Regions from separate parts of the Paenibacillus apis genome, predicted to be linked through region 4. Evidence: predicted binding sites of a transcription regulator. Region 4 holds the regulator's gene; each other region holds the start of a gene.
What was found. The regulator Rex, encoded in region 4, represses fermentation and respiration genes when NADH is low (regulators of the CRP and FNR family bind a similar motif). The targets are predictions, from matches to a motif close to TTGTGAAATATTTCACAA.
Positions count from the first base shown of each region.

Region 1: the regulator Rex is predicted to act here: its motif matches at 4,249-4,266, upstream of KI362_RS09615 (DUF1641 domain-containing protein).
Region 2: the regulator Rex is predicted to act here: its motif matches at 3,234-3,251, upstream of KI362_RS09655 (cytochrome ubiquinol oxidase subunit I).
Region 3: the regulator Rex is predicted to act here: its motif matches at 5,630-5,647, upstream of KI362_RS06195 (DUF438 domain-containing protein).

Region 1 is NZ_BORS01000005.1:272,347-280,048, reverse strand. It holds gene KI362_RS09635 (hypothetical protein) at 84-683, shown strand; gene KI362_RS09630 (hypothetical protein) at 723-1,196, shown strand; gene KI362_RS09625 (hypothetical protein) at 1,232-2,890, shown strand; gene KI362_RS09620 (LysR family transcriptional regulator) at 3,194-4,096, shown strand; gene KI362_RS09615 (DUF1641 domain-containing protein) at 4,288-4,746, shown strand; gene KI362_RS09610 (NAD(P)/FAD-dependent oxidoreductase) at 4,777-5,955, shown strand; gene gdhA (NADP-specific glutamate dehydrogenase) at 6,239-7,618, opposite strand.
Region 2 is NZ_BORS01000005.1:283,100-290,801, forward strand. It holds gene cydD (thiol reductant ABC exporter subunit CydD) at 1-730, opposite strand, end outside; gene cydB (cytochrome d ubiquinol oxidase subunit II) at 730-1,746, opposite strand; gene KI362_RS09655 (cytochrome ubiquinol oxidase subunit I) at 1,733-3,139, opposite strand; gene KI362_RS09660 (nitrous oxide-stimulated promoter family protein) at 3,413-3,793, opposite strand; gene KI362_RS09665 (hypothetical protein) at 3,811-5,475, opposite strand; gene KI362_RS09670 (ABC transporter ATP-binding protein) at 5,479-6,282, opposite strand; gene KI362_RS09675 (catalase) at 6,430-7,702, opposite strand, start outside.
Region 3 is NZ_BORS01000003.1:365,143-372,844, reverse strand. It holds gene KI362_RS06225 (nucleotide pyrophosphohydrolase) at 1-297, shown strand, start outside; gene KI362_RS06220 (helix-turn-helix domain-containing protein) at 629-973, opposite strand; gene KI362_RS06215 (helix-turn-helix domain-containing protein) at 1,141-2,571, shown strand; gene KI362_RS06210 (hypothetical protein) at 2,755-3,252, opposite strand; gene KI362_RS06205 (sensor histidine kinase) at 3,380-4,843, opposite strand; gene KI362_RS06200 (response regulator transcription factor) at 4,840-5,520, opposite strand; gene KI362_RS06195 (DUF438 domain-containing protein) at 5,762-7,033, shown strand; gene KI362_RS06190 (ROK family glucokinase) at 7,263-7,702, shown strand, end outside.
Region 4 is NZ_BORS01000008.1:558-8,259, forward strand. It holds gene KI362_RS12480 (cell wall elongation regulator TseB-like domain-containing protein) at 21-506, opposite strand; gene KI362_RS12485 (amidohydrolase) at 583-1,881, opposite strand; gene KI362_RS12490 (redox-sensing transcriptional repressor Rex) at 1,859-2,521, opposite strand; gene dinG (ATP-dependent DNA helicase DinG) at 2,560-5,421, opposite strand; gene KI362_RS12500 (tetratricopeptide repeat protein) at 5,578-6,219, opposite strand; gene panD (aspartate 1-decarboxylase) at 6,353-6,736, opposite strand; gene panC (pantoate--beta-alanine ligase) at 6,741-7,634, opposite strand; gene panB (3-methyl-2-oxobutanoate hydroxymethyltransferase) at 7,631-7,702, opposite strand, start outside.

The sequences.
Region 1 (7,702 bases), on a different contig from region 4:
ATTGACCTGAGTGATCTATTTACTATGCTCCGTGCGAGTTATTTGTCAGAATAATAAAAAAAGTGGAGAGAAGGAGAAAATTAATGAAAAAGGGAAACACAGGAAATCGTCGATTTCATCTGGTATTTTTAATCATGGCTATGGTAATTTTTGCGTCAGTATTCAGCGGCTGTGCAAGCAAACCGGATCTATCAAAGAAAAAAGGTGCTTATGTAGTAACTATTGACGGAGTTGAAATTTCTCCAAGAAAGTCAACTGTAAAAGACCTGACAAATAGCGGCTTTCAGGTTGCTGTAAGAGAGGGGGATGGCGATGAAGCCCAATACTTTGAGCTCGATTCTTCTATGAGGCTTGCCGCAAACACCTCGTATTATGGAAACTATCTTTTTAAAAACGATGTGTTGATTGCCCATCTAACACTTACAGGCTACACAGGCGTAAAGTCAGCCACTGTCGCTGATATCGAAAGCATTTCTGTCGATGTTGCTGATATTGAAGGATTTAATGTACTGATTGAAGGCGTTCCTGCTTCGGAAGTAACAGTCGAAAATGTAGAAGAAAAGTTTCCAGGGATAAAACCGTCTGGCGATAATTTTGAGCTCCAAAATGAAGATAAATACAGAATTCTGGTATCTGTAAAAGACGGAAAGATTGAAGGATTTACCTGCAATTATTTAGACTGACAAATAATATGTTCGATGCAATACAATCAGGAGAACTGAATGAATATTAAAGAAACACAAATCTGTAACAACGATGACGATGCAGTCGAGCAAACATATAAATTGTGGGAAAATACGTTAAAAAAGCTATTTTTAAGTGGGGCAGCGACGGTTGCCCCGATGATTTTAGTCGGAGTTCCGCTGTTAATATACCTCTTTACACACGATGACATAACAGACATAGACCATTTAATGTCTGATTTCTTTAATGTGTCACCGCTTGTCCCACTATTGTTTCTTGGCCTGGAGACCGCTTGGGTTTTATGGGGTATTATTACAATCAACAAGCTAAATCGAACTGACCTGCATATTTTGGATATGGTTCGACCTTATAAAGCGCCTGCGAACAACAATAGGAGAAAGCAGAAATCTTACCGGCGAGTGCTCCTTGAAATACTACCCGCCATTAGTGTTTGGAATTATATGTTCTTATTTATTTGGCTGATCGGAACGATTTATGGTGAAAGCTTTTAACCGATGAATTTAATTTCGATGAAAGAGAGAATTCTATGATACCTAGGTTAAAACAAACGGTTATTATGACCATAGCTTTTGCGGTAATCGCAATCATTTGTCTGGCAAGCGGGGGTTCACAAGCACTTTCATTGTTAAGCGGGCCAACCCCGTATCAAGAGCTTGAGAAGAGGCTGTTCACAGAAGACAATAATTTAGAGTTAATGGCAACCTACACCTCTGTAGAGATTGACAATCTGTATGGCCCATATGATAGGAAGGTGAACTATACAACTTCAACCAACCGCTATGGTATAGAGACTACCACCAAATCCGAGGCGTTAAGTTACCTGTTCAGACTTCCAGATAGTGACAGACTTTTTCAAATTGATGCGTATAATATCCCTACAAAAGAAAAGCTGGGTGAATTTGCAAAGGCTTATGAGGAATACACCAGCGGAAAAATTTCAGAAAAGCCAGAACCAATTGAAATTACCGGCTCATTCCATCATGCTGGAAATAAATCTTCAATAGAATCTGTCATTTTTGATGTTATGCCGATCCCTGAGGAGGGTTTGGTATTATCTGACGAATTGCTCAGAGAAGCAATGAAGCTTAAGGGTGTAAATGTTGATGCCCTATCTAAAACTCAAATAGAGCAAGCGGCATCCTCATACCTTGAAGACTACAAATATCCGCACGAGCAACAGCTTACCAGAATAGTTGCCTTGGATTATGCTTTTGTTGCTGATCGTCTGGATTCCGAGCCTTTTATGACATATTACGTCATCTTTTTAGGGTTTATCTTAATGTGCGTCGCAATTGCTATTGTCTGGATCAGTTATAGCAGGTGGAAAAAGTCTTGTGAAGCACAAAGCCTTTCTCTCGAAAATAACCATGCTAAAGATGACATAAACCGCAGTGCTGAAGACTATGTATCGGGTAGAAGCAGGTTTATTACAAGCGAAGCACAGCGTATTTTTGAAAATAGGAAAAAAGAAAATAAAACGAATAATACAATGATAATTTTTGGCGCAATATTGATAGTCATAGGTATAGCTATGGTCATTATCGGGGTTGAAATACTCAGCGGAGTGCTCATTTTTATGGGACTTTTAGTGGCAGTAACTGCACTTATTAGAAGCAAGAAGATTAAGCCGGATTTATTGCTGATCGAGCAGGAGCTTTACATGGATTTGATGATTCAAGACATGACTTATGAAAAGCTTGATGAAGAAATGGTTCAATATAATGTAGCCAACGATGACAAGTCATACAGCATCACCGAAAATTTCGTCATAGAACGCGGCGCTTTGGGCACAACAGTGGTGAATTTGAACCGCGTACTTTGGGCCGGTGGAATCTTCCTTGCACAAAATGCGAAAAACACTGAAAAAGGCGCTATGCTTTATGACGGAGTTGGCGACGTGAATGAGAAGACAAAGGAAGGCTATTCGAGAGTGCGTTCTCAGTATATGGTGAGTTATTACGGGGTGACCGGAGAACCGCTTTACGACCGTAGAAATAAAGAGCTTAAGACGATTACGGGTGACGAAAGGTCAACTAAAATCCTGCTTCAAGAGCTTCACGAAACCCATCCTTGGATATTCATGGGTCGCGAGCAAATGAAATATTTGAATAATGATAAACGACCAGAGGCTGCTGAAATATGGAAGAAAAAGCGCTGTGAATATGCAATAACACATAACACATAAAAAAGCTGTCCCCACAACAGCTTTTTTATATTGAAGCTTTAGCCCGTTGAGCACGTGAAACGTGCGAAACAGAAAACCACTGCTATGCGGGTGAGCCTGAGGGGTTCTGATTTTTTAAGATCTACCAGCAAAGCTGGCGGATAAAGTCCAGAAGTTCTGTAATGGTCTTCCGCATTAGCTTCGTTTCACCCATCAGCTTGCCTGCTTCCCTTCTTCCCCTATACCCGCTATAATGGGGTTTAATATCTTGAACTTGACGCGGGTTGTCAGGGTTTGAATGAAGAAGGACTCGGAGGTGGGACCGTGGAACTGAGGCAAATCCAGTATTTTATTGAGGTTGCGAAGCTGGAGCATGTGACGGAGGCGTCTTATGCACTGCATGTGTCGCAGTCAGCGGTGAGCCGGCAAATTTTCAAGCTGGAAGCGGAGCTTGGAGTGGATCTGTTCGTGCACGAAGGACGCAAGGTCAAGCTGACGCCGATTGGTCGATTGTTTCTGAAGCATATGGAGCAGTTGATGAGCGTGATTGAGCATTCAAAGCAGGAGATCAGCGAATATCTTGATCCTGAGCGCGGGATAGTTCGAATCGGTTTCCCGAGCAGTCTTGCCTCCCAGCTTATTCCTCGCGTGGTTACGCTGTTTCGGGAGCGGTATCCGGCGGTTCACTTCCATCTTCAGCATGGCTCCTACAAGGAATTGGTAGAATGGGTTATTGGCGGTGAACTGAATTTGGCTGTGATGGGGCCTGTGCCGACCAATGAACAGCAGGTCCGCAGCACCATCCTGTTCGAGGAGAATTTCGTGGCGCTTCTGCCGGCGAGCCACAAGTTGGCCCAAAGCAAGTCTGTGCTTCTGAATGACTTGAAAGAGGATCTGTTTGTACTTTTTCCGGAAGGGTTTATTCTTAGAGACCTTGTCGTCGAGGCTTGTGCAAAGGTGGGGTTCAAGCCGAGAGTAACCTTTGAGGGGGATGATCTTGATGCCATCAAGGGTCTTGTCTCCGCAGGGTTAGGCCTCACGTTGCTGCCGGAGATCGCCTTAGGTGAGCATATTCCCTCCTCCATTGTCGCAGTTCCGATTGCAGGACCTCAGGTGAAGAGGGATGTCGGGGTCATTGTGCCGGTCAACCGGGAGCTTCCGCCAACCGAGCGGTTGTTCTTTGACTTCTTGCAGCAGATAGGTGCAGAATGGACGCCAGTAGACTGAACGATGCTTAAGCTAAATCCGACAACAAACAACATTTGGGCGGAAATATTGAATATGATGAATATCACGAAAATAGTCACCAAACCAAACGTTTGGTGACTATTTTTATATTAATTGTGCTACAATGTTAACTGGGTTGTTCATGTTTAGGAATGTACAAAATTTCACTAACTTACAAAAGGAGAATGAACATGTCAGAGATGATTACGGATGTGAACTCGGCTCAAGAGACGTTGGACACTGTAAGCGCTGCAGATTCTGCAGCCCAGGCTACACCGCAGGCGCTCCTGGAGCAACTGCTCAAACCAGAAATCCAGAACTCGCTTACGACGCTGATCGAGCAATTGCCGAAATTGACGGAGATGATGAGCACCTTGGCCCAGTCTTATGACTTCGTCAAGACACTTGCTAATGACGCGACCTTTAAAAGCGATATGGTCGGAGCGATAGCAGAGATCGGCGGGCCGGTGAAGGAATCCGCGAAGGCTATTGCCGCTAATGTTATCGAGGCAAAGGATCGTGCAGAGGCCAGTCAGGAGACGATCGGCGTGTTCGGGTTGCTCAAGCTGCTGAAGGATCCGGAAGCACAGCGACTGTTCCGTTTTGTTCAGGCTTATCTTCAAGTATCCGGCGAGAAGCGCGGACAATAATACATCGATTGCGAGAAAGGAGTCTTCCAGATGTCTAAGCATATTTTAATTCTTGGCGCCGGTTACGGCGGTGTATTGAGCGCGCTTAGCGTTCGCAAATATTTGAGCAAGCAGGAAGCCAGGGTCACGGTGGTGAACCAATTTCCCACTCATCAGATTATTACCGAGCTGCATCGGCTTGCAGCAGGCAGTGTGAAAGAGCGTGCGGTTGCTCTGCCGCTGGAGAAGCTGTTTAAGGGGAAGGATATCGACCTGAGAGTGGCCAAGGTGGAGAGATTTTCTGTAGAGAACAAGGAAGTTAAGCTGAATGACGGTACACTTTTGTCGTACGATGCGCTGGTCGTTGGCTTGGGCAGTGTGACAGCCTATTTCGGAATTCCGGGACTGGAACAATACAGCATGGTGCTGAAATCTGCGGCGGATGCGGAGCGTATTCACCGGCATGTGGAAGCCAAGCTTGCTGAATATGCCAAGTCTAAAAATCCTGCCGATGGCACGATTCTGATCGGCGGCGGCGGTCTGACAGGTGTTGAGTTGGTCGGTGAAATTGCCGATAAGCTGCCGGAAATGACGCAAAAGTACGGAATCAATCCTTCAGAAATCCGTCTGTTGCTGGTTGAAGCTGGCCCTAAGATTCTGCCGGTGCTTCCTGACAACCTGATCGAGCGGGCTACCTCCAGCCTGGAAAGCCGCGGGGTAACCTTCCTGACTGGTTTGCCAGTCACCAATGTGGAGGGGAACACGATCGAGTTAAAGGATGGGCAGAAAATCGCGGCCAATACCTTCGTCTGGACAGGCGGCGTTCAGGGCAATCCGCTCATCAGTGAATGCGGTCTGGAGGTGAACCGCGGCCGGGCAACGGTCAATGAGTATTTGCAGTCTACCTCGCACAGCGACGTATTTGTCGCCGGAGACAGCGCAGTTGTCTTCGCCCCGGACGGACGGCCATACCCTCCAACAGCCCAGATTGCTTGGCAAATGGGCGAGTTAATCGGCTATAACCTGTCAGCGCTTCTGAAAGGCGGACATATGGAAACGTTCCATCCGGTTAATTCAGGCACCTTGGCCAGCCTGGGCCGCAAGGATGCAGTAGCTACGGTCGGAGCAAGCAATAGCCAGCTGCGCGGCATGCCTGCCAGCCTCATGAAGGAAGCGAGCAACATCCGCTACCTGAGCCATATTAAAGCCTTGGATTCACTTGCGTACTAATTGAATAAGCAATAAAAAAGCAGCCCCTGCCGAAACCCGCTTCTTGATGCGGGTCTTTCGGCAGGGGCTGCCTTACTTTAAACATAAGTTGATCTAAAGCAGAGCATGGTTAAGGGCATAAGTATGAAGTGTTCTGTAGAAGCGGAGAGCGTTCGCCTTTGTGAGTGGATTTCTACACCTCTTTGGCTTCGTCCAATCAGAGAAGTCCGCGAACAACAGCGATCGAAAGAACATTTCATACGTTGCCCCTCGCATGAATAATTAATTGGTCAACTATGCAACTCTAGATAACGCCTTGAGCGACCATAATGTCGGCAACCTTCAAGAAACCGGCGATATTGGAGCCGACAACGAGATTGCCCGGGTGGCCGTATTGCTCGGCAGCCTGAACACTGTTGTTATAAATGTTCTTCATAATTTGCTTCAGCTTCTCGTCCACTTCTTCAAAGCTCCAGGCGAGACGTGCGCTGTTCTGGGACATTTCAAGCGCGGATACAGCTACGCCGCCTGCATTGGCAGCCTTGGCAGGTCCGAAGTAAACGTCGTTTTGAAGATAAATCTCAATAGCCTCAAGCGTCGAAGGCATGTTTGCGCCCTCAGCAACATATTTCACGCCGCCTTCAACCAGCTTGCGTGCGGATTCAGCGTTGATTTCATTTTGCGTAGCGCAAGGAAGTGCGATATCGCATGGGATACTCCAGATTTGATCGCACCCTTCAAAGTACTCCGCAGTAGGATGGATATTTACATATTCCTTGATCCGTTTGCGTTCCACTTCTTTCAAGCGCTTCACGGTATCCAGTTGAATGCCGTTCTTGTCATAGATATAACCGTTGGAGTCACTGCAGGCAATGACGATCGCGCCAAGCTGTTGAGCCTTCTCAATGGCATAGATGGAGACATTTCCCGAGCCCGATACAACGACCCGTTTGCCTTCGAAGCTGTCACCCTTGGAAGCGAGCATTTCATTGGCAAAATACACAAGACCGTAACCGGTAGCTTCGGTCCGGGCAAGGCTTCCGCCATACAGCAGGCCTTTGCCGGTCAATACGCCGGCTTCGTTGCCGCCGCGGATCCGCTTGTATTGTCCGAACATATAGCCAATTTCACGGGCGCCAACACCGATGTCGCCGGCCGGTACGTCGATGTCCGGACCGATATATTTGGACAGCTCTGTCATGAAGCTTTGAGTGAATCTCATGACCTCCAGATCGGATTTGCCCTTAGGATCGAAGTCGGAACCTCCCTTGCCGCCGCCGATAGGCAGACCGGTCAAGGAGTTTTTGAAAATTTGCTCAAACCCGAGAAATTTAATGATGCTGGCGTTAACGGACGGATGGAAGCGAAGTCCTCCCTTATAAGGTCCGATAGCACTGCTGAACTGGACCCGGAAGCCGCGGTTGACTTGAACCTTACCTTGGTCGTCGACCCATGGCACGCGGAACGTAATCAGTCTTTCCGGCTCAACGATGCGTTCCAGAATCGCATGCTCCTTGTACTTCGGATTCTGAGCAAACACAGGAACAAGAGAGTCGAGGATCTCTTTTATCGCTTGATGAAATTCGCTTTCACCGGGATTCCGTTTCTTCACTGCCTCATAAACCTCATTCACATATGCTTGTGCTGCTTCAAGCTCTTGGGTTGTACTCGCTGTAATCGACATGAACGTTCTCCACCTTTCACTTAGCCGTAAATCACACCGGTTCTCAGGCTCCGGTTGTATATGATTTCACGAAATTTATTACCT
Region 2 (7,702 bases), on a different contig from region 4:
CCAGTGCGAAGGAAGACAGGAACGCTACTCTCAATGTCTTCATTGTTGCCGACCGGTAAGAATCACTGACCTTCTCGATGGACAAAATATGCTGCTTGCTCCGGCCGAGAAACTTCAAGGTCTCCAGACCGCGCAGGGAATCTACAAAATGATTAGAGAGCTGCTTGTAGGTTTTTAATTGTCGCAGCGTATGGCGCTGCGCGGTCATTCCAATCAGAATCATAAAGACAATGATGATCGGAAACGTCAGCAAGAGAATGACCGCGGAATTCTTGTTCAGCATGAACACATAGATCCACACCAGGGCCGGCGTGATGCCGGTCGCCAGCATCCGGGGCAGGAACAGCTCCAGATAAGTACGGAACTTCGTGACGCCCTCCAGAACAAGCGTAACCAGATTGCCCGTCCCTTCTTTACCCGCATAGCGCGGGCCTAATTCGAACAGCCGGGACAGCATCTGCTTCCGAAGAGACAGGCCCGTGCGCTCTGCGAACCGAGCCGCTGTTCTCTGCATGAGCAGACCGCTGCATTGGCGCAGCCCAAAAGCAAGCAGGAACAGACCGACTCCGCCGGCCTGTTCCTGCAGCTTGCCGCCGGCAAACAGGGCGGAGATCACCTCCGCCAGCCATTTTGCCTGCATAAGTATGGCTATCGTCTGAATCAAGGTCAGTCCGGCCAGAATTCCCATCACCGGGATGATCCCCTTGTATTTCATTAATCCACGACCCATTAGTACTCCAAATGCTCCTTTTCGTGAACCCGTTTATGGAAGACAAAGTAACTCCAAATCTGGTAGCCCAAAACGAACGGCAGCAAGGTCAGTGCCACAATGGTCATCACCTTCAGGGAATAGCTCCCGGATGCCGCATTATGAATTGTCAGCGAGAAGGCTTCATTAATGGAGCTCACCATAACCCGCGGGAACAGTCCCACGAAGACGCCGGAGATCGCCAAGGCGATTAATCCGCCGGTCATGCCGAACGCCCAGCCATCGCGCTTCACTTGCATGAATCTGCCTGCAAGCAGGAAGCATATAACCCCTATTACCGCCATGATGCCAAGAATCAAACCGCGTACTTTGAAAATATCCGTCTGGAAGTAAGTCATTACCGCGAACAGGACAAACAATGCCGCAAGTGGAATCAGGAGCTTATGCGCAAGCTTCCGCGCCCGTTCCTGCAGACTGCCTGTAGTGCGCAGTGTAGCGAACAGCAAGCCGTGTACGAGGCAGAGCACAACCACTGTAATCCCGCCAACCAAGGTGTACAGATTAACCATATCGAACAGGCCGGCCTTCAATTCCATCTCGCCGTCAATCGGAAGTCCCTTGAGCAGACCGGAGAAGACGACACCGAGCAGGAAGGGAGGAATAATGCTGCCGATGAAAATAGCAATGTCCCATGTGCCCTTCCATTTTTGATGCAATACCTTGCCGCGGAATTCAAAGGCAACCCCGCGTCCGATCAGCACAAGCAGCAATACGACCAACGGAGTATAGTAGCCGCTGAACATCGTGGCGTACCAGTTCGGGAACGCCGCGAACATCGCGCCGCCTGCCGTCAGCAGCCACACCTCATTCGCATCCCAGAAAGGTCCGATGGAATTGATCAGGACACGCTTTTCCGTATCATTTTTTGCCAGAAACTTCGTACTCATGCCAATCCCGAAATCGAACCCTTCCAGAAAGAAAAATCCGATAAACAATACGGCTACCAGTACAAACCAGAGCTCATTAAGAGATAGCATGGTATCCCTCCTTCGCATATGGATCGCTGCCATGGTCATCATGATCTACGTCAACGGCATTCGGCCCCTTTTTGATAACCTTCAGGAACAGGAACACCATGACGATGCCCAGAGCCGTGTAAATGGTAGAAAATGAAATCAGCGAGAACAAGATCTGTCCGGGGGTAACGCTAGGCGAAATACTGTCCTTCGTCTGCATCAAGCCGAATACCGTCCATGGTTGACGCCCGATTTCAGTCATAATCCAGCCTGCCGTATTGGCGATAAACGGAAGCGATATGCTCCACAGCATCGCACGGTAGAACCAGGTGTTCGAACGATCCAGCTTCTTCCGCCATGCCAGATAGCAGCCGTACAGGGTAAGCAGGATCATCAGACTTCCCGCGGCAACCATGATCCGGAAGCTCCAGAACGTCGTTTTGACCGGAGGAATATAATCACCGGGACCGTAGGTCTGCTCATATTCCTTCTGAAGCTCAAGCATCCCTTTGATTTCGCCATTGAATTTACTATAGGACAAGAAGCTCAGCAGATAAGGGACCTTTATTTCAAAGCTATTACTCTGATCCTCCGTATCAATATGGGCATAAACCGTCCAAGGAGCAGGGTCGCCGCTCTCACCCCACAAGCCTTCGGAGGCAGCCATCTTCATCGGCTGTGTCTCAACCAGATACTGCGCCTGACTATGGCCGGCCAGTGCCGTACCTAAAGAGGACACGAGGCCCATAATTACCGCAATAATGAACGATTTTTTAAAGAACTCCACGTCTTGCTTGCGAAGCATCTTGTAGGCGCTGATCCCCGTGATCATAAAGGCCCCGGTCGCAAATGCGGCGAATATCGTATGGGGAAATTCCACCAAAAGCTGTCCATTTGTGATCAAGGCGAAGAAGTCATTCATTTCCGCCCGCCCGTTATTAATCGTAAAGCCCACCGGACGCTGCATGAACGAGTTAGCAGCCAGGATCCAGAACGCCGACATCGTCGTTCCAAGAGCTACCAGCCAAATGCACAGCAAGTGTACTTTCTTCGATAAGCGGTCCCATCCAAAAATCCACAGGCCGATAAAGGTAGATTCCATAAAGAAGGCAAACAGGGCCTCTATTGCGAGCGGCGCACCGAACACATCACCCACAAACCGCGAATAATCCGACCAGTTCATCCCGAACTGGAACTCCTGGATAATTCCTGTGACAACCCCTACGGCAAAGTTGATCAAAAACAGCTTGCCCCAGAATTTGGTCATCTTCTTGTATTCTTCTTTACCCTTTACCACATACAGCGTCTCCATAATTGCGATCAACACAACGAGACCGATACTCAGCGGGACAAAAAAGTAGTGGAAAATCGTTGTCGCTGCAAATTGAAGCCGCGCCAGAATCAACGGATCCATCATTTACTCCCTCTTTCTTCTCTCGATATTAATTCTTAACTAATGTGAATTCTATCACGGCAAAATGAAAATGAACGGCTTAAAAGTAATAATTTTGTGACAAGAATCACATGATAAATGTCACATTCGTGAACATCTGAGAGAATTCCTTGATCTGCCGCGGTTTTCTCACTGCGCGCCATCTTTGAAAGATTTGTGACCATAAGTAGATGTTCAAAAAGCCGGCTTTACAGACCTTTCCTCAAAGACGACTTTTTGAACAATTCCATAAATTCACTTCCTGCCTTGCCGTTCATCCGCCATGTGCCGAAGAGTCAGCCAGGGATGTCTCCACAGCATCCGCATACCGGCAAAGCGCATCACCTCGCGAATGCGCTGCTGATAATCAGGAGCATAACAATGTACTTCACAATTTCGGCAGGAGGACTTGTCCTCCCCAAACCGGCAGTACGTCAGGCGGTTCAAGGCATAATCGGCCAGCTTCCGGCATTCTGGGCATAGCTCGTTGTCCATGCCCGCTGACGGATGCTTGATTTTGCAATACATGGATATCATGTGCCTCACGGTCGTCTTCTCCCGCCGGATTCTGGGACCATCGATTCGTTCGTTCCGTCCGCTGGACCGGCCAGACGCCCGCTGTTCTGTCATATTCATGTTTGACCTCCGTCCGCTTATCCTGTCAGCTTCGGACTGCCGAATCCCCGCAGCCACAAGAACCAGTTGGCTGCAAGCAATAGCGCAATATAAATCAATACACCAAAGCTAAACTGAGCGGCGATATAATGGAGCAGGCTAAATACCGCAAGCATCAGCATCAGACCTATCATCTTTAAGCTTAAACCCGTTTGCGCCGCTTCAAACCTTTCCGAAAACGGATAAGTACTCTTGTTGTCCACAACTGCAAAACAGATCACAGCGTAGGCAAGAAGTCCAAGGCCCGCCGCAAGCAGATCAGGAATGATTTCTGCGCCGAACAGCACCATAAAGCCGACGGCCTCAAGCGCATAGACCGGCAACAATAACCGTACGACCGCAGCGGTCAGCGTTCCCCGCTGAATCGGAATGGAACTGCTGACCGGTGCCGTGCGATAAATCCATGAGGCTTTATAGTTGCTTGAATACCGCAGCATCCAGACGAGACTCGGCATTAACAGGGCACAGCCATAGATGAAGAGATGGAGCTGGGTCCCCCGCAGGCTTGCCCATCCGTCCTGCATTCCCATCGTAAACAATAGGATCGGGGGAAAGATCAGCGAAAAGCCGAGATTTGGGTATACCTTCAGCTTGAATTCCCGTTCGCGGGCCATCATCCTCCAGGCAAAGTGAAAGAAAGCCCGCTCTTGCCCTTCCGGACATAGCACCCGTGCGAGTCTGTTTACCCATCTTCCCGCCCCTTCTCTTTGACTGGCGCCCGGGCCGGCCAGCTTCTGCAAATTCTTCTCCATGGATGGCATCATCAAGAGATAGATAACCCCCGCAATGACAGGAACCAGCACAGCAAGGCCTGAAGCAACTGCGATCTCGGTACGGTAGTCCCCTTGAAGCAGCATCTCGTAAGGAGCTCCGAACCAAATCGGCGGAATCAGGAAATGCCACCACTTAAATTGAATTACCGCCTGCAGATCTATAAAATCAAATACCCGGATTAATAGCTGATACCCAAGGGCGATACCGATCGTAAGTCCAATCTGCACGTAGTTGATCAGATCCTTCAAGCGCTCGCCGTCAAGCAAACGGAGCACAAGCAGATACAGCATCGCTGTCAGCGCAATGATCAACAGATCCATCAGCACAAGCTCCACTGCAAAGATCAGAAAGAAGCCCCACCCGTGACGGAACAGTCCAACACCAAGCGGAATGACGGCCAGCGCGCCCGTTAGAAAAAACAAATAGTAGAAAATATGCAGCGCCTTCGCCATCGCGATTGTTCTACGGTTCACCGGCTTGGTCTGTAGAATGCTTCGGTCCCGGACATCCAGCAGCACCGAAGAAAAATCCGAGATGAGCGAGGTCATAATCATAAACATTAAAATCCCGAACACAAAGCTCATTTGAAAAATATAATTGTCACCGTTCAGAACAAATAAGCAGGTAAATCCTCCAAAAATCAAATAGAGCCACAACGAGCCAAAGAACTGATTTCTATCCGGATCGCCATCTTTGGCATGTCGGTCCCGTTGGTTTCTTCCGGATTTGCCGACAATGGTCGGCGCCCTTCTTCCGTCCATCAACAGCTTGGTCTGCAAAATACGCCGCATCACGGGATAATCGATGTCCAGCTTCTCCAGCAGGCCCCCAAAACGATCCAGAATCTTCAAAAATTTTATTTCCTTCATTTGCTACACCTCTTGCACAATCGATACGAATCGTTCGGCGATCTCATGGTGTTCATTAAATCCCGTAATCTGATTAAAGATCTGCTCAAGCGAGCCCTGCAAATTCTGTCCCTTCAGCTCTTCAAAGCTCCCGTCAGCAGCAATTCTCCCGCCGTCCAGCAAAATGATCCGATGGCTGATTTTCTCGACGACCTCCATAATATGCGAGGAATAGAATATGGTCTTCCCTTGTGCAGCCAGGAGGGCCAGCAGCTCTTTGACGACCATTACGCTGTTCGCATCAAGTCCGCTGAGCGGTTCGTCCAGGAACAGAATATCGGGATTATGCAGCAGGCTCGAAATGATCAGTACCTTCTGCTTCATCCCTTTGGAAAAGGTAGAAAGCCGGGCATTCGCCGCATCTTTCAGCCCGAGCTGTTCCATCATGCGCCGCGCCTTGCTTTCGGCAGTCTCCATGGACAGGCCGTAAAGCTCTCCGATAAACGTCAAATATTCGCGGGCGGTCAGCGTATCGTAGATATCCGCGGTTTCCGGCACATAACCGATGCGTCTTTTGTACTCCGTATCGCCGTCAACAGGATTCGCCCCGCATACCCGCACTTCTCCCGAATAGCCTTCCACCAGTCCGAGCATGATCTTTACCGTCGTGCTCTTGCCGGCTCCATTAGGCCCGATATAACCGATAATTTGTCCGGGATAAGCATCAAAATCAATACCGTTCAGCACATATCGTTCTCCGAACCTCATCCGCAAATCGCGGATCCTGATGACGGGCTCCGAGCCTTCACCGTCGAACCGATAAGTCATTCTTCTCCACCCTTTCCGCATAAGTGAGTTTCCATATTTATCTAAACCTTTATTATGAAGGAATAACAGTAAAAAAGCACGGATTCCTATCACATTACGAACAAAAAAAGAACCGATCTTGGAAAGACCGGTTCTTCGAACATAATATTATGGCTGGGGCGGCTGCGGAATGAAGGAGGAAATATCAACGCCAAGCCCTTGGGCGAGCCGCATACCGTATTCGGTGTCGGCACGGAAGAAATTGCAGATCGCACGAAGCTGGATCTGTTCATTGGTTTGCCTCAGATCATTAAGCATATTCGCAATCAGATGATTGCGCTCCTCCTCGGTAAAGCTTCGGTAGAGCTCGCCGGCCTGGGTAAAATCATCGGTCTTCGCAATCTTCGCTCTCCCGATCATCCCGTTTACCGGAACCGCGCTGTCGTTATAGCTCGGGTCTTCCTTCGGGCTGCTCTCCAGACTGTTAGGCTCATAATTCACCGGCGAAGGGTCCTGCTTCACATTCATCAATCCGTCCCGTTGGTGGTTACGAACCGGCGCATATGGACAGTTGACTGGGATCTGCAAATAGTTGGCTCCCAGACGATAACGCTGCGTATCCGGATAGGAGAACAGGCGGCCCTGCAGCAGCTTATCTTCGGATGGTTCGATGCCCGGCACCAGCGCACTTGGCGAAAATGCCGCCTGCTCTACCTCCGCGAAGAAATTGTCCGGGTTCCGGTTCAACGTCATCGTGCCCACAGGGATAAGCGGATAATGGCTCTCCGGCCACACCTTCGTTGGATCAAGCGGATCAAAGCTCCACAGATCCAGGTCCTCTACAGGCAGCAGCTGTACATTCAGCTCCCACTGTGGAAAATCACCCTGTGCGATGTGGTCGTATAAATCACGCGTCGCATGGTTGAAATCACCGCCTTGGACCTCGCGGACTTCCTCCGCGGTCAGATTGCGAACCCCCTGTTTGGATTTCCAGGTGTATTTTACGTAGACGATCTTCCCTTCCGCATTAATCCACTTGAAGGCATGCACACCAAAGCCGTCCATTTGCCGGTAATTCGCCGGTGTTCCGTTGTTCGACATCAGCCAGGTCATCATATGCGTCGACTCGGGGCTCAGCGTCATGAAGTCCCAATACCGCGCCGGGTCCTGAATATTCGTGTCCGGGGAAGGCTTGAGCGAGTGCACCATATCAGGGAACTTGATCGCGTCCCGGATAAAGAACACGGGCAAATGGTTGCCTACGAGATCATAGTTGCCTTCCTCAGTGTAGAACTTAACAGCAAAGCCCCTAGGATCCCGAGCCGTCTCCGGGGAACCCTGCCCGTGGATGACCGTCGAGAAGCGGACAAATACCGGCGTCTCACGACCTGCTTCCTGCAGGAACTGCGCCTTTGTAAACTCGGACATACTGCGCTCGGCT
Region 3 (7,702 bases), on a different contig from region 4:
CGGGAGGACCGGAATTGGGGGCAGTTTCATAATCCAAAGGACTTGGCGATTTCGCTAAGTCTGGAGGCTTCAGAACTGCTGGAAAATTTTCAATGGAAGTCTTCGGAAGAGACGGTGGCTGCGAAAGGACAAGAGTTGGCGGATGAACTGGCCGATGTGCTGATTTATGCCTTTTTTCTGGCTGAAGCCTTGGATCTGAACATGGAAGAGATCATTCGGAACAAGATGAAGAAGAACGCTGCCAAATATCCGGTGGACAAGTCCTTCGGGACAATGACTAAGTATACGGAGTTGTAGGGAATGATCGTTTGGTAGTGCAGCTCCTATTCGCAGGCTGTAGTGAAGAAAATTACTCTACATTTAGGGGAATTGGTGGAAATGCGGATATAGTGAAATTTTTTCGCTTAAAGTTGGCTAAAGCATGGATTTGGCTAGTTTTTGGAGATTTAAGGTTGTTTTTTTCACTAGAAGTCAGTTTTGGCGTTGGATGGAGAATGTAATGGAAAAAACTTCACTAAATCGTGAAGGGACGGGAAAGGAAGCAGGCTCAGGCAACTATTAAGACTCTTAAGCAACTTCTAAGCAACTCTCAAGTAAAGGTTCCCTCAGATCTATCCTTTCTCCGTCCTCATTTAAATGCCCTTAAAACCTCTTGATTCACCCGCCGCAAGGTCTCAATCTGTTCCTCGGTCAATCCCTCTGTGCTCACAACAAAGTGATCAATAGCTTCCCAACGGGGCGAATCCTCTCGGATTTGCTCAGTATTGAAGTAGGCCACCTCGCGAAGCGAGACCTGCAGAGCTGCCAGCACTTTCTCCAAAGTATCAATGGTAAAGTTCCGTTCTCCCCGTTCAATAGCTCCGATATATCTATAGTCCAGGCCGGATAAATCCGCCAAATTTTGTTGCGTGAGGCCCTTAGCATTTCGTATAGCCCGGATTCGATTTCCTAGAAAATTGCGCAATGCGGCCATTTCATCACCTCAATATAAGCTTAGGTGACTTGGAAAATATTATGCAGGGCACCGAATTTAGTTTTTTATATACAAAATACTATTTATATGTAGTATAATGAAGGAGGAAGTAGGGAAATATGGAAATTTAGTCTTGGCAGTTTTGTATATATCAAGGAGGGGCTTCCATGGAACCTGATACTTCGGTCAGCCAGCAGCTAAAGGATTACCTGAGCGTGACAGGGATGACTTTGAAGCAGTTCTCTGATATTTGCGGAATTAATGCAGGGACCCTCAGCGCGATGCTAAATGAACAACGCCGGATTTCCATGCACAATTTAGATCGTTTGACGAGGGGGATGGGCTTAGCAGAGGGCTCTCTTTATGAAGCCTACCTGAAAGGCTGCCTGCTCAACTCGCCTCCGGACTGGAGACGGATGGGGCCATTTATCCATCGTTGCGCCGAGCTGGGTAAGCTGGATTGCCTTGAACGCCTTGTTCATGCTTTGGCTGATCATTTGGCCTATATTCCTCTTTTATTTGATATGGCAGAATTGCTCTGGAATGAGGGGAAGATGGATGCTGCCGCTGTGTTATATTTGTGCGTTGCACAATGTGAGAAGTATCAGCACTCCGAACGATTGGCGCTGAGCCGATATCGACTATTTACCATTGAGCTTGGCAATGATCAGGAGAGTAATTTGCGTGCCGCAGCCTGGTTCGAGGAATATGTTGATCGTCTGGACGAGTCAAATCAGCTGGATGCGCTTAAGGATTTGGCTGATGTATATGCGTCGTTGCATCGTTGGGATCGGGTTCAGTTTTTTGCTGAGAAGTTAGAGCATAAGTCTTTAATACAGTATCGTCATCGTCTGAAGCGCAAGCGTAAGGAGGCAGTGGAGGACGGGCCATCCAGAGAGCTGTTGTTTTACCTGCTTTATGCCTATTTACTAATGGCTAATGTATGTGATGCTTACCAGGAGTATGATAAGGCTTTACAGTATGTGAATTTATATAGCAATATGGAGCGCTTGGGAGTCGTGGAGTTAAGCGAAGCAGAGCAGCAAGTAGTGCAGCAGTTCCAAAAGTGGGGGAAAGGCAATGCCTGTTTGTACCGCCTAATGTCGGGTGAGGTTGAGGTATTAGCGAATTATGCAGAGTATGTCGTGCATCATGCGGAGGAGAGAATCCCGGCCATGTATCGCATTTTACAGGCAGCGAATCGGTTTGGCCTAAATGTGGATCATTTACTTGAACCCCGCAGAATGAATCTGTTGTTTGAGAAACGAAGCTCTCTTCTGGGAATCTACAATGCGCAAATTGTTGCGAATCATTATATTCGGTATATTTCCGAGCTGTCGCTTTATCATTTGAGGGCCCAACGGTATGAAACGGGGTTTCGATATTTGCTTGAGGGCTTGGAATGGGCCATGCGTTATAACCATGAGTCCATGTTGATCCAGTGTGTTCGACTATTTGAACAATATAGGCAAGAGGCATCTGAAAGTCGACGCGAGCAATACAAAAATTTGATATGCGGGGTGAAAAAGGATGAAGAGACGAAGCTTCTTGTTGATGAGCGCGTTCAGCTTGGCAGTAGCTGTTGGACTGCTGGCTGATTCGGGCATCATTAAACCGTTGATTCATGGGCTGGGAGGCTAGGCCCGGGGAATTCTGTTTTTCCTGGAAAGCTGCGAGGTGAAAAGAACATCAAAAACACCCTTCTGAATATCAGGAGGGTGTTTTTGGTTTTCGTGGGTAGATGCCCGGAGAATGAGCAGGTGAGAAATAGCAGCACCTTTTCAATGTTCTCCGGAGGTATTTTTATATTGTTCAAGTAGATGAATCTGCAATTTTTCAAAGTCTTGGATATTAGAAATCTCCTCTTTTTCCATTAGATCCTTAAATAATTTATCTATATAAAGAACACTTTCATATTCTTTATGCACGAAGTCACTTTTCCAAAAATCCTCCTCAGAAAGCCCCGTTAATTTAATTCTTTGCTTCATTATTTCTTGAATAAGGGCTTGATTTTCAATATCTAAATTACTACTGTTAAGGATGCTTTTCTCCCGATTTACAACTTCAATAATTTCATCTTCATCAACAGTAATACCTGAATTTCTGGCATACTGTACTGAAAGTCGCTTTTTCAACATTTCATCGACTAATTCTTGATCAGATGGGATACCGGTTTGAAATGAGAAATTGCCTTCCGCTTCATTTAATTGGTTTATGAGCTTGATATTTGCTTTATAGAATTCGAATTCGGATTCACTTATTTCAATATCTCCCGCCATAGTAATCAGCCTTTTTTGTTCAGTGCGCCTGTATCTTTATCGGTAGCTGAGGCATATAAAGATGAACTAACAGCTAAAAGCAATACTATAAAGGAGATTATAAATAATCTTTTTCTGGTCATTTTCACTACCTCCCTATATTAATTATATCATGTGAAATAACCACCCGTGTCCCATTCTCGTATACCGCTTGACGCACCAGTCCCATTTCCCGGAGCAGCAGGTCTACGACCTGGAGGCCGAGCCCCGCGCCCTTTGCGGGCGACTCCGCGCTCATACCGGGTCCATGATCGGTGATCACAAGTGCAGTCTTGCCAGCTTCGCCATGGAGGACTGAAATACCGATGTAGCCCCCCGATCGGGCATGCCGAATCGTGTTTTGGAACAAATTGTCGAGCACTCTTCGGAAGCCTTGTTCATCGATACGCCAGATCAGCGGCTCCTCCGGCAGTTCTATGCGGATTTCCATGCCTGCCTTTTCCCATAGCGGATACCAGGCTGCCGCACTCATTCGCACAATGCGCAGCACATCCAGATCCTCAGGCTTCATGGAGTATCTTCCGCTGGTAAGCAGGTTATAAGAGAGCAGATGGTCGATCAGACCGCCAAGATCATTGATCTTCCCTTCCATCAGCTCAAGCGTTTCCTTCCCTGCAGGAGACAAAGGCTCCTTGCGGAAGGAATATAACTGTCCGCCTAAGACGGTAAGCGGGGTTCTCAGATCATGCGACAGGTTGCTGATCAGGTTTTTCCGCAGTGCTTCTTCTTCTTGCTCCTTCCGGCGGCTGTCATGCAGCACATCTACCATATGATTGAACGCCTGCTCCAGCCGGCCGATCTCATCCGGCCGCCCTTCGATAATCCGTGCAGGCAGACCGTCCTTCCCGGTGACCGTCATCCCGAACTCGAGCAAGCGCAGCCGCTTCTGAATATCGCGGAAGAACCAGTAGGCGAGAAGCAGGAAGAGTCCGAAAATCACCATGAAGAAATACATACCATAGAACCGGCCGTCATTATTGTTGGAAGACGGAGTATGGTTCATATATTTTCTTGGTAATTCCAACACCATAAAACCTTCATCCGTCGGCTGCTCGCCGCCCCCAATAATGGCAACCGTCGTAAATGGATCGGAATCAAGGGCTTGCTTCATATAAGCAACCACTTTTTCCGTGGACCAGTATTCAGGCACCTCAGAGGCTTGAGGCAGCTTCAATTGAGTCCGGCCGTCGGAGTCGACCCAGAACAGAGTGGCTTCGGGGTATTTCTCATGAACCCTTTGCAGTACCTGGTCCTTATCGGCAGAGGACTTTCCTTGCAGTGCCAGTGCTTCCTGATGCCACATCCGTTCGATTGCTATCCCGGAGCCGTAATTGGGCAGCTCTGTTTCGGCTGATTCCTTCTGGGGCGAATGAAACAGCAGGCTGCTGATGGCCAAGGAGGCTAGAAAGGTCAAGGGAAGCACGATCGGAAGCAGGACCATGGCAATGACGACAATAATCACAAATCGGGAGAGCAGTGAATTTCGAAAGCGAGGGCCTTTTCTGAATCCGGAAGATGCTTGCCTATAGCTTGGTATTTGTTTCTTCCTCATGACTTCACCCGGTATCCGATACCGCGGATCGTCTCAATAATAGAAGGCTCCGCCGGATTGATCTCCAGCTTCTCGCGGAGGTGACGGATGTGAACCATCAGCGTCTTGTCCCCATCCAGATACGGCTCGCCCCAGACCGCCTCGTAGATCTGCTCCTTGGTCAGGATTTGACCGAGATGGCGAAGCAGGAACTGAAAAATGTAGAACTGCTTGCCGGTCAGCACGACTTCCTCTCCAGTAGGTTCAACAACAATCCGGTTCTCCCGTTCAAAGACAAGCAGATGACCCAGACGCAGCGGCTCATTCTCAAGGGCAACCGTGCCGCCCCGGCGAAGCAGAACCTCCAGCCTGGCAGCCAGCTCGTCCGGGTGGAAGGGCTTGGTCAGATAATCATCGGCGAATTCCAGTCCCTGGAGCTTATCGTCGATGGAAGTCCGGGCAGAGAGCATCAGGATGGGCAGGCTCGGGTATTGCTTCTTCAGCCGCTGTCCCACCGTGAACCCGTCCAGTCCGGGCAGCATGACATCAAGGATCGCCAGACGGCAGTCCTTTGCTTCCTCGACCGCCTGTTCGCCGCTGGTTAGCCAGGTCACACGGTACCCGCGCTCCTTGAGGTCCGCACAGACCCATTCCCCAATCTCGCGATCATCTTCAATATATAGCACTTGCGTTTGCATCTTATTCACGTTCAACCATTCCTTTCGAACCCTATTGTTGCAAATTTCAGGGAAAAAGAAAACCGCCCAAAGTCCAGGACGAGAAACCGTCAAACAATCGGGATTTGTTTTGTGATTCCAGTCACAAAATCTCCCGTCGGCCTATGATACGTTCTAAACATGAGAACCATTCTCAACGACATATCCGAAAAGGGAATAACGACTACGACATTATAGATTAATAGTTGAAGGAGGACCAAGCATGAGCGAATTTATCAATAATCGCGAGCATCAGGCTCAGGAGCAGACGCGCAGACAAGAAATGCTCAAGGAGATCATCAAGGAGCTGCATCAAGGGAAGAGCGTAGAGGAAGTAAAGGCACGCTTTGAGGAAGCTGTCGGTGATGTAACCGTATCGGAGATCTCCGCGCTGGAGCATGCTTTAATGGAAGAAGAGGGAATTCCGGTCAGTGAGGTGCAGCGGCTTTGTTCCGTGCATACCGCTATTTTCAAAGGATCCATTGAAGATATTCATGCTACCCGTTCTGTGAAGCCGGAGGAGCAGCCCGGACATCCGGTGCATACCTTCAAGCTGGAGAACAGAGAAATTGAGAAGCTGACCAACTTCAAAATTCGCCTGCACCTGGATAAGCTCCGCAAAGAGGATACAGACGAGATCCGATACAAGCTGCTGGAGGATCTGAGCCTGCTGCTTGATCTTGATAAGCACTACAGCCGGAAGGAAAATCTGCTGTTCCCTTATTTGGAGAAGTACGGGATTTTCGGTCCGACCAAGGTCATGTGGGGAGTGGATGACGGTATCCGCCTAATGATCAAAGAGGTCAAGGCCAAGCTGGTTCCCGGGCAAGGCGACCAAGAGACACTCTGCATGGATCTGGAGCGGGTTATTCAAGAAGTGAACGAGATGATATTTAAGGAAGAAAATATTTTGCTGCCGATGGCGCTGGAGAAGCTGACTGAGGATGAGTGGTTGAAAATTGCCCAGGAGAGTGAGCAAATCGGCTTCTGTCTGACGGCTCCCGACAAGGAATGGATTCCGGAACGTGTTCCGCTTCCTGCCGAGGCAGCAGCAGAGACAGCTGAAGGAGAGGAAGAGCAAGCTACACCGCAAGGCTTCGTACGCTTCGAGACAGGTACGGTGTCTGTGGCTCAATTGGAGGGCATTATGAATCATCTGCCGGTTGACCTGACATTTATCGATGAGCACGATGTTGTCCGGTATTTCTCCCACGGCAAGGAACGGATCTTCGCCCGGACGAAGGCGGTGATCGGCCGGACCGTGCAGAACTGCCATCCTCCACAAAGCGTGCACATCGTTGAGCAACTGCTGGCTGATTTCAAATCCGGAAAGAAAGATGTTGAGGACTTCTGGATCCCGTTCAAAGACAAGTTCGTCTATATCCGCTACTTCGCTGTAAGAGCAGAGGACGGAACTTACATGGGCACCCTCGAATTCACTCAAAACATTGCTCCGATTCGTGAGCTGGAAGGGCAGAAACGGATCATGTCATAAGGAAGTTGTACGGCTCCCGCGGGAACTGCTCATCGTCATCGAGCGGTCTACGCGGGTGCTTTTTTTCAGAGGCTATGATGCATGTCATACTCCCCGTAATCCCTTGACCTTCCTGCATTTCCAGACGCAGTCCACTTCTCTTGACCGAACGTAAGGGTTCGCTTATAGTTGGTACGTAGGAGTATGGAATAGATTGATTTTAATTAATTTTATAAAGGTGGCTTGTGAAATGTCTGAAAAAATTTACATTGGCGTGGATCTTGGCGGCACAGCGATCAAGGTCGGCATCTGCAGTGAGGAAGGACAATTGCTTCATACGTATGAAGGACCTACGGAAAAGGAGAAGGGTCCGGATACCGTGGTGGGCAATATTGAGAAATATGTCCGGCTCGTAGTCGAGCAATCTCCGTTCGAATGGGATCAGGTTGCCGGAGTAGGTGCCGGAGTAGCCGGCTTCACCAATGTAAAGGAAGGCATTATTATCCTTGCGCCCAATGTTGGACTCAAGGATCTGCACATTCGCGAGATTCTTGAGGGACGCCTTGGCAAGCCGGTTAAGATCGACAATGATGCTAATGTAGCAGCCTTGGGCGAAGCTTGGGGCGGCGCAGGCAAGGGTGTCGAGAACTGCGTATGCTATACGCTTGGAACCGGCGTTGGCGGCGGTAT
Region 4 (7,702 bases):
CGGCAATTTTCGCACGATGGCTACCTATTCGGCAGGGTGAAAACTTCATCCAGCGGCTTACCGTCGCTAAAGCGATAGAATTTGTAGTAGTGATGCGCCTTCTCTTTATAAAATACTTGCCATACATATTCGTTCTCATAAATTCCTGGCATCAGACGAACAATGGTGCTGTCAGGCAGCTCCTCCTTAATGATGCTTCTCACTTGGGATTCCGAGACCCCTTCCGAGAGAAGCTTCACCTCGGCCTGCCCATCCTCGGGCAGCCAGACCATCACCTGTTCACCGTCTTCGTTCTGTCCCTCTACCACCCAGCATACCTTGTCCCAGACTGATTTCCATACTTCATCGGACTTGACAAGCGTAGTCTCCGCCTTCGCCCTCTGCACTGCAAGCTTCTCCGCTTGCCAGGTGTCCTCATATACATATAGATAAAAGCGATAGAGGCCAAGCAGAATAAGCGCAAGGATGATAAAGGAAAGCAAGACCCATTTGGTTCTGTTACGCAAAAGCTCCCTTCCTTTCCTCTCCTGAATGGCTTTCTATAAAAAGTTAATTTACATAGATTAAGACGCCTTATCTATCCTATCTTGCAAGCAAGCCCTCAAAGGCTCGTTGCGCTTCGAACAGAATTTTCTCCTCGTCCAGAGTCAGACACTCCCGTGATTTGACGACCTGCTTACCGTCCACCCAGACATGCTCGACATCTTGACCGGCAGCGGAATATACCGCATGGGAGATATAATCGGTCTTCGGCAGGAAATGAGCCTGCTTCAGGTTCAAGGCGATAAAGTCAGCCTTCATTCCCGCTGCGAGCACACCTGTCTGGTCAAGGAACAACGACTTCGCGCCATATTCCGTTCCCATACGAAGGGCTTCGGCTGCCGGAATCGCGGTCGGGTCCCCTGTAACGCCTTTATGGATCAGGGCGGCGAGGCGAATCTCCTCGAACATATCCAGATTGTTATTGCTGGCTGCGCCATCCGTACCCAAGGATACCGTCACACCTGCCCGCAGCAGCTCCGGCACACGGGCTACTCCGGAGGCAAGCTTCAGGTTGCTGCCCGGATTATGGGAGACGGCTACGCGATGCTCGGCAAGCATTGCAATTTCCTCGTCAGTCAAATGCACCGCATGCGCCAGCAAAGACGGACGGCTGAATAAGCCCAGGTTCAACAAATGCTGGGCCGGACGAACCCCGTAATCCCGAACATTTTGTTCCACCTCCGCTAGAGTCTCCGACATATGGGTATGCAGCGGCAAATCCAGATCATGCGCCGCTTGCACAATTTTTTCGATATAATCCGGCGGGCAGGTATAAGGAGCGTGCGGCGACATCATCGTCGTAATTCTGCCGTTTGCCTTCCCATGCCAATTGCGAGCAAACAACACCGCTTCATCCAGCTTCCGCTGTTGCTCCTCAGGCGGACAAAGCCCGATCACGCCGCGCGTCAGGACCGCACGGATGCCGGACTGTTCCACTACCGAGGCCACCTGATCCATGTGATCATACATATCTAGGAAGGTCGTCGTTCCGCTCTTGAGCATCTCAATCACAGACAACGCCGTGCCCCAGCGTACATCTTCACCGGTGAACTTTGCTTCCATGGGCCACATCTTCTGCTGAAGCCATTCTTGAAGCACCATGTCATCGCCATAGCCGCGAAGCAGCGACATCGCTGCATGTCCATGGGTATTGATCAGACCGGGCAGGAATAGAAGGCCTTTGCCGTCGAATGTCTCGGCCCCTTCCACGCCTTCCGGCCGCTCTTGGCCGATATAGGTAATTCTATCCCCTTCGATCAACATATAGCCGCGGATCACGGTTTGTTCTTGATGCAGCACCGCGAACGTGCCGTCTTTAATCAGCCATTTTCGAGTCATGGTCTTTCATTTCCTTTCCGCCGTCCAGATAATAAGCGAGACTCATTAAGTCTGTGGTAAAGTCTGCCGCATGTACCCGCACTTCAGCAGGCACCTTGAGAATCGTCGGCGCAAAATTCAAAATGGCTCCAATCCCCGCAGCCACGAGCTTGTCAGCAACATGCTGGGCTTCTGCCGCAGGAACCGTGATAATTCCGATCCGGATATTCATGTTGCGTACCGTTTCATCCAGCATCTCGATCGGCTGAATTTCGATGTTATTGATTTTCCCTCCGATTTTACCAGGGCTTGCATCAAATACGGCAACAATCTTCATATTGTCCTTCACATAAGCATTATAGTTCGATAGCGCTTGTCCGAGATTACCAGCTCCGATCAGCGCCACATTAATCTGTTGATCCAGATTCAGAATTTGTTGAATTTTCTCGATCAAATAAGCCACATCATAGCCGATCCCCTTCCGGCCAAAATCACCGAAATAGGCGAGATCCTTACGAATTTGCGCCGGATTCAGATCCAGCTTCTGTCCCAGCTCCTGAGATGAAACCGTGGATACCTCTCGGCGGCTTAATTCATTAAGAAAACGCAAATAGACTGGCAATCTACGCACAACGGCGTCTGAAATTTTCTCCGACTTCATCGATTATCCCCCTATTATTGACGCAAATTAAGAAGCGTTTACGGATTTTCCGGGTCCAGCCATTCCGCAATGCGCGGAACCATCTGGCCAAGCGGCATATGCTCCATCTTCGGTCCAGGCAAAGAATACAAAAAGTACTTTCCGTAATATGATTCCAGAATTCTAGTATCGTACACAATGACGATCCCCCGATCCTGGGAAGTCCGTACGAGCCGTCCAAAGCCTTGCTTGAACCGGATGACGGCCTGCGGAACGGACAGCTTCATGAAAGGATTCTTCTTCTCTTGCTGCAGCCGCTCGCTCTTGGCTTCCACAAGCGGATGATTCGGCGGTTGAAACGGCAGGCGTACAATCGCCAGGCTCGTGAGCGCATCTCCCGGGATATCAACGCCCTCCCAGAAGCTGCTGGTTCCCAGCAGTACGGATGCTTGCTGCCCCTGGAACCGGCGGGTAAGCTTGGTGCGGCTGCCGCTGTCCATGCCTTGGCCGATTACCGAAATATTGTGCGATGACAGCAGCTCTTTTAGCGGATCATACACCTGCCTCAGCATCCGGTAGGAGGTAAACAGCACGAGCATACGGCCTTGAGTTACGATCGCTGTGTCAGCCAATGATTGGACGAGTGTACTGACAAAGTAATCATCCCCTACGCTTCCCTTGACGCTTGGAAAGTCCCGCGGAATCACAAGCAAGGCCTGTTCGCGGTAATTAAACGGCGAAGGAAGCATGGAGGTCATGAGCCGGTCTTGAGCCTGCGCCTCCTGCAGGCCCAGTTGGTCAATCATATATTGGAAGGATTTGTCCACCGACAAGGTGGCAGATGTCATAACAATGCTCTTCTTCCGGTCGAAGAAGTAGCTCTTGAGCTGCTCGCTGACATCAATCGGCACGGCAAATATCTGCAGGGATTTGCTTCGATAATTTCCGTTGCCTTCAATCCAGTAGACGGTGTTTACGTCCTCCAGCTTCATGAAGGAACGCAGTGCGTCCCGTTCAGTTCCCAGGTCCTTGATCAGCCCGGTTATATCAGTAATTAGACTTTCGGAGCCAAAATCCTGCTCGTCCTGCTCTTTAAGCTCTGTAAGCAGCTTCTCGGCCTTGCGAACAATATCTCCAATGGTCACATAAATCTGGTTCTCCATCGTGAGCAGATCATCCCAGCTCTTCGGCTTCTTGTGCGGCAGCAGCCGCAGCACGAATTGTCCAGGATCGCCAGAAGCGGCGTCGCTCCGCTCGGGCATCAGTGTGAACATCGCTTCAGCAAGACGATCCCAATGCTCCTTCACATCAAGGAAAGCAGGATAAAGTCCATCGATGACCGCTCCCCAGGAAGCTGCCCGCTCATTCCCTGATTGCTGAAGCTGCTGCCTCAGATTCGGAAGCTGACCGTTCTTGCTGTCCTTGAACAGTCGTGTCAGGGTGTGCACTACTGTGAAATATTTCATTTGCATTCCTAAATGTTTTCCGGCTACATCCTCCAAATGATGGGCTTCGTCGATGACAAGACGCTCATAGCCAGGAAGGAGCTGATGTCCCGCCTGGATGTCCGTGAACAGCTTGGAATGATTGGTAATGACTACGTCCGCTACTCCTGCTTCATGCTTCGCTTTGTGATAATAACACTTGCGGAACCATGGACAGGAGCGTCCAAGACAAGAGTCCGATTCACTCGCCACAGTCTCCCAGAAGTCTCCTCCCCGGTTGCCGAGATTCAGCTCCTCGTCATCGCCGTTCTCTGTCTGGGCAAGCCAGACAATCATTTGCGCGGCGGTCATGACTTCTTCCTTCGGAGAGGCGAAGTCTCTCCTGTTCATTTTATGTTCAAATTTGCGTAAACACAAATAGTGCTGTCTTCCCTTAAATACCGCGGCCTTGAACGGGAAGGGCACAACCTCGGTTAACAGCGGGATATCCCGCTCGCGCAGTTGCTCCTGAAGGTTGATCGTATGGGTGCTCACCATGACCTTCTCATCAGTTTTGACGCTGTGATAAATGGCGGGCAGCAAATAACCTAACGATTTCCCCGTTCCTGTGCCCGCTTCTACAAGCAAATGCTTGTCTTCCTGGAAAGCGGCTGCGACTTCCTTCAGCATCAGGTTCTGCGCTTCACGCTCTTCATATTCAGGCAGCTTCTCCTTCAGAGACGATTGCACCTGCTCCATAAATTGCTCGAAGCTGACACCCTCAAGCGGGTTATCCATCATATTGCTGCGCTCAGGCTCAATATTCATCCAGTCTTCGGTCTTTAACGCGAACTGTCTGTAGTACGTATAACCATCCTGATCTACAGAAGGGTTCTGCTGACGCTGCTCCAGTACTGCATCGAAGAACCAGGCCAGATCACTGTCCTCCCCGGAGAGCAAATCCGCCAGTCGCTGTATCGTTAATAGCGGCAGCTGCTCCAGCTCCTCCAGGCATTTGATGAAGATCAGAGCCGTAGCCAAGGCATCGCTATCCGCCTGATGCGGCCGGTCATGCTCCACCTCGAACTCCGAGGCAACCATCCCTAACTGATACGTCGTCAAGGAGGGATATAATATTTTCAAAAAATCCATGGTATCGAGAATTCGCCCTGTATACGGCAGGTAGCCGGTCTTATCCAGCGCGCTCTGTAAGTAATTGAAATCAAAGGCAACGTTATGGCCGACCAGCACGGCGTCATTGAGCAATGGAACCATCTCCATCATGACCTCGTCCAAATCAGGCGCATCCTTGACGTCCTCTTCGGTAATCCCCGTCAGACTTGTGATGAACGGCGGAATCGGAATCCCGGGCTTCACAAAAGAACTGTATACACGGGATACCGTCATGTCTTCATCTATAATGGCCAATCCAGCCTGAATAATCACATCCGAGGATTGGTTGCCCGTGGTTTCAAAATCAAGTACGGCGTATTTCATTGATTTGTAAAGTCCCTTTCTTCCAGTCTAATTAACAGCATAACAGAAGATGGCGAATTTGAAAATTGAATGTGAAATCGCTACAAAAAAAAGCGATGCCCCCTTGACAAAGGGTTCTGCATCGCCTGATAATCCTTTCCTGCGTTGCCGGAAATACTACAGAAGAGAGGTCAATTCGCTTCCATAATGCAGCTTCCCGCTGCTGCGCATGCATGATTCCAGATTCGCCAGCGGCTCTCGCAGGGAAGGATCATGGTAATGAGCCAGCTTAAAATATTCCTTCGCCTTCAAAGGCACTCCGTTCTGAGCCTCAATGCAGCCAAGTGCATTATAAATGATGGAACGAATACGTTTCGAATCACAGGTTTCCAGAACGCGCCAAAAATGCGGTACCGCTTGTTCGGATTCATTCAGATGCAGATAGCACATCGCCAGATACGTTCGTCCCACCGCGCTATCCGGATACTGCTCCACGACCTGTTTGAACTGCGTCAGTGCCTGCGTAAACATCATCAGCTTATAATACCCTTGACCTTTTACAAAGGCTTCTGCGGCCATCTCAGGCAGCTCAGGCACAGGGAGAGCGCCACCTCCATCCGGACTGGCGCCGGTTTGACGGAAATGACCCAGCTTCTCTTCAAAGCTCAGCCATTCCTCGATAATTCCATCGCTCATCGTTTTGAGCAGCTGCCACTTGGCAGCCAGCTCCTGACGCGCAGGACCGCTCGCTCCAGGATAATAATGAATGATTTCGTCCAGCATCCCGCTCATTTCCGCAAACATATGTTGAAACATCATCCGCATCCCACCTTTATCGAAAATGAAATCAGTGTGAGCCTTACGTTCATTTTTTGTTATGGGCTCACATTTCATTCCCGCAGGCATTAATTGCATAGCCATGGCGGTCAGGGCAGATGGTCCTGGCGATCAATTACCGAATCGTGGCATGCAGCTCTTGAGCTGCGGTCTCCACAGGTCGGTTATTCTCATCCACGAACACAACGGTTGGCTTGTGGCTTCTCAGTTCTTCCGCCGACATTTGGGCATAAGAGATGATAATGACATTATCGCCCGGTTGAACCAGACGTGCAGCCGCTCCGTTCAGGCAGATGACCCCGCTCCCGCGAGGGCCGGGAATTACATAAGTCTCAAGTCTGGCGCCATTGTTATTATTTACAATCTGCACCTTTTCATTTTCCAGTAAATCCGCTGTTTCCATCAGATCCTCGTCAATAGTAATGCTGCCGATATAGTTCAAATTCGCTTCCGTCACGGTGGCACGGTGAATTTTAGATTTCATCATCGTTCTGTACATCGCGTTACACACCTTTCTTGCTCAGAATAACGTTGTCGATCAGCCGGGTGCTCCCGAACTTTACCGCAACAGCAACCAGTACCTCTCCATCTTGGGCTATTCTCTCGGAATCGCCAAGCGGTTGAAGACCTGGAAAGCGGACAACCTCCACATAGTCCACCTCAGCCAGAGGCTCGGCCGTGAACGCATGCAGCAATGTTTCTTTTGCCTCGCCCGCTGTCAGGGTCCCGCCTTCGTTGATCAGCTCCTGCACATGCAGTAGCTGACGGGACAAGACCAATGCCGCCTCGCGCTCAGCCGGGGCAAGATACACATTGCGGGAGCTGAGCGCCAAGCCGTCCTCTTCCCGTCTAATCGGACATGGAACAATCTGAACGGGCATGTTCAAGTCCTTCACCATTTGGGTAATTACGGCTACCTGCTGAGCATCCTTCTGTCCGAAGTAAGCCCGCTCAGGTTCAACAATATTGAACAGCTTGCTGACAACGGTCGTTACCCCGTCGAAATGTCCGGGACGTGAAGCGCCGCACAGCCCTCCAGTCAGCTGCTGACTGACCGTAATCTTGGTTAGCGTCTGTGCAGGATACATCTCCCCGACTGAAGGCAAGAAGACTGCGTCAACGCCTTCCTGCTCCGCAAGCTGCAGGTCCTTCGCTTCGTCCCGCGGATAACGCTCAAAGTCCTCGTTCGGACCAAACTGAATCGGGTTGACAAAAATACTCAGCACCACCAGATCATTGTTGCGTCTCGCTTCTCGGAGCAGACTCGCATGCCCTTCATGCAAGTAACCCATCGTAGGCACGAAGCCTGTCTCCAGGACCTTGCCTTCCAGAGCTGCCTTCAAGCGCTCCTGCTTCAAATATTGTCTTAAATCCTGAATATTCCGGAATAGGTTCATTTCACAGCTTCCTCTTTTACTTTCCCGTAAAGACCCGCTATAACGGTATCCTCTGCATTGAACACATG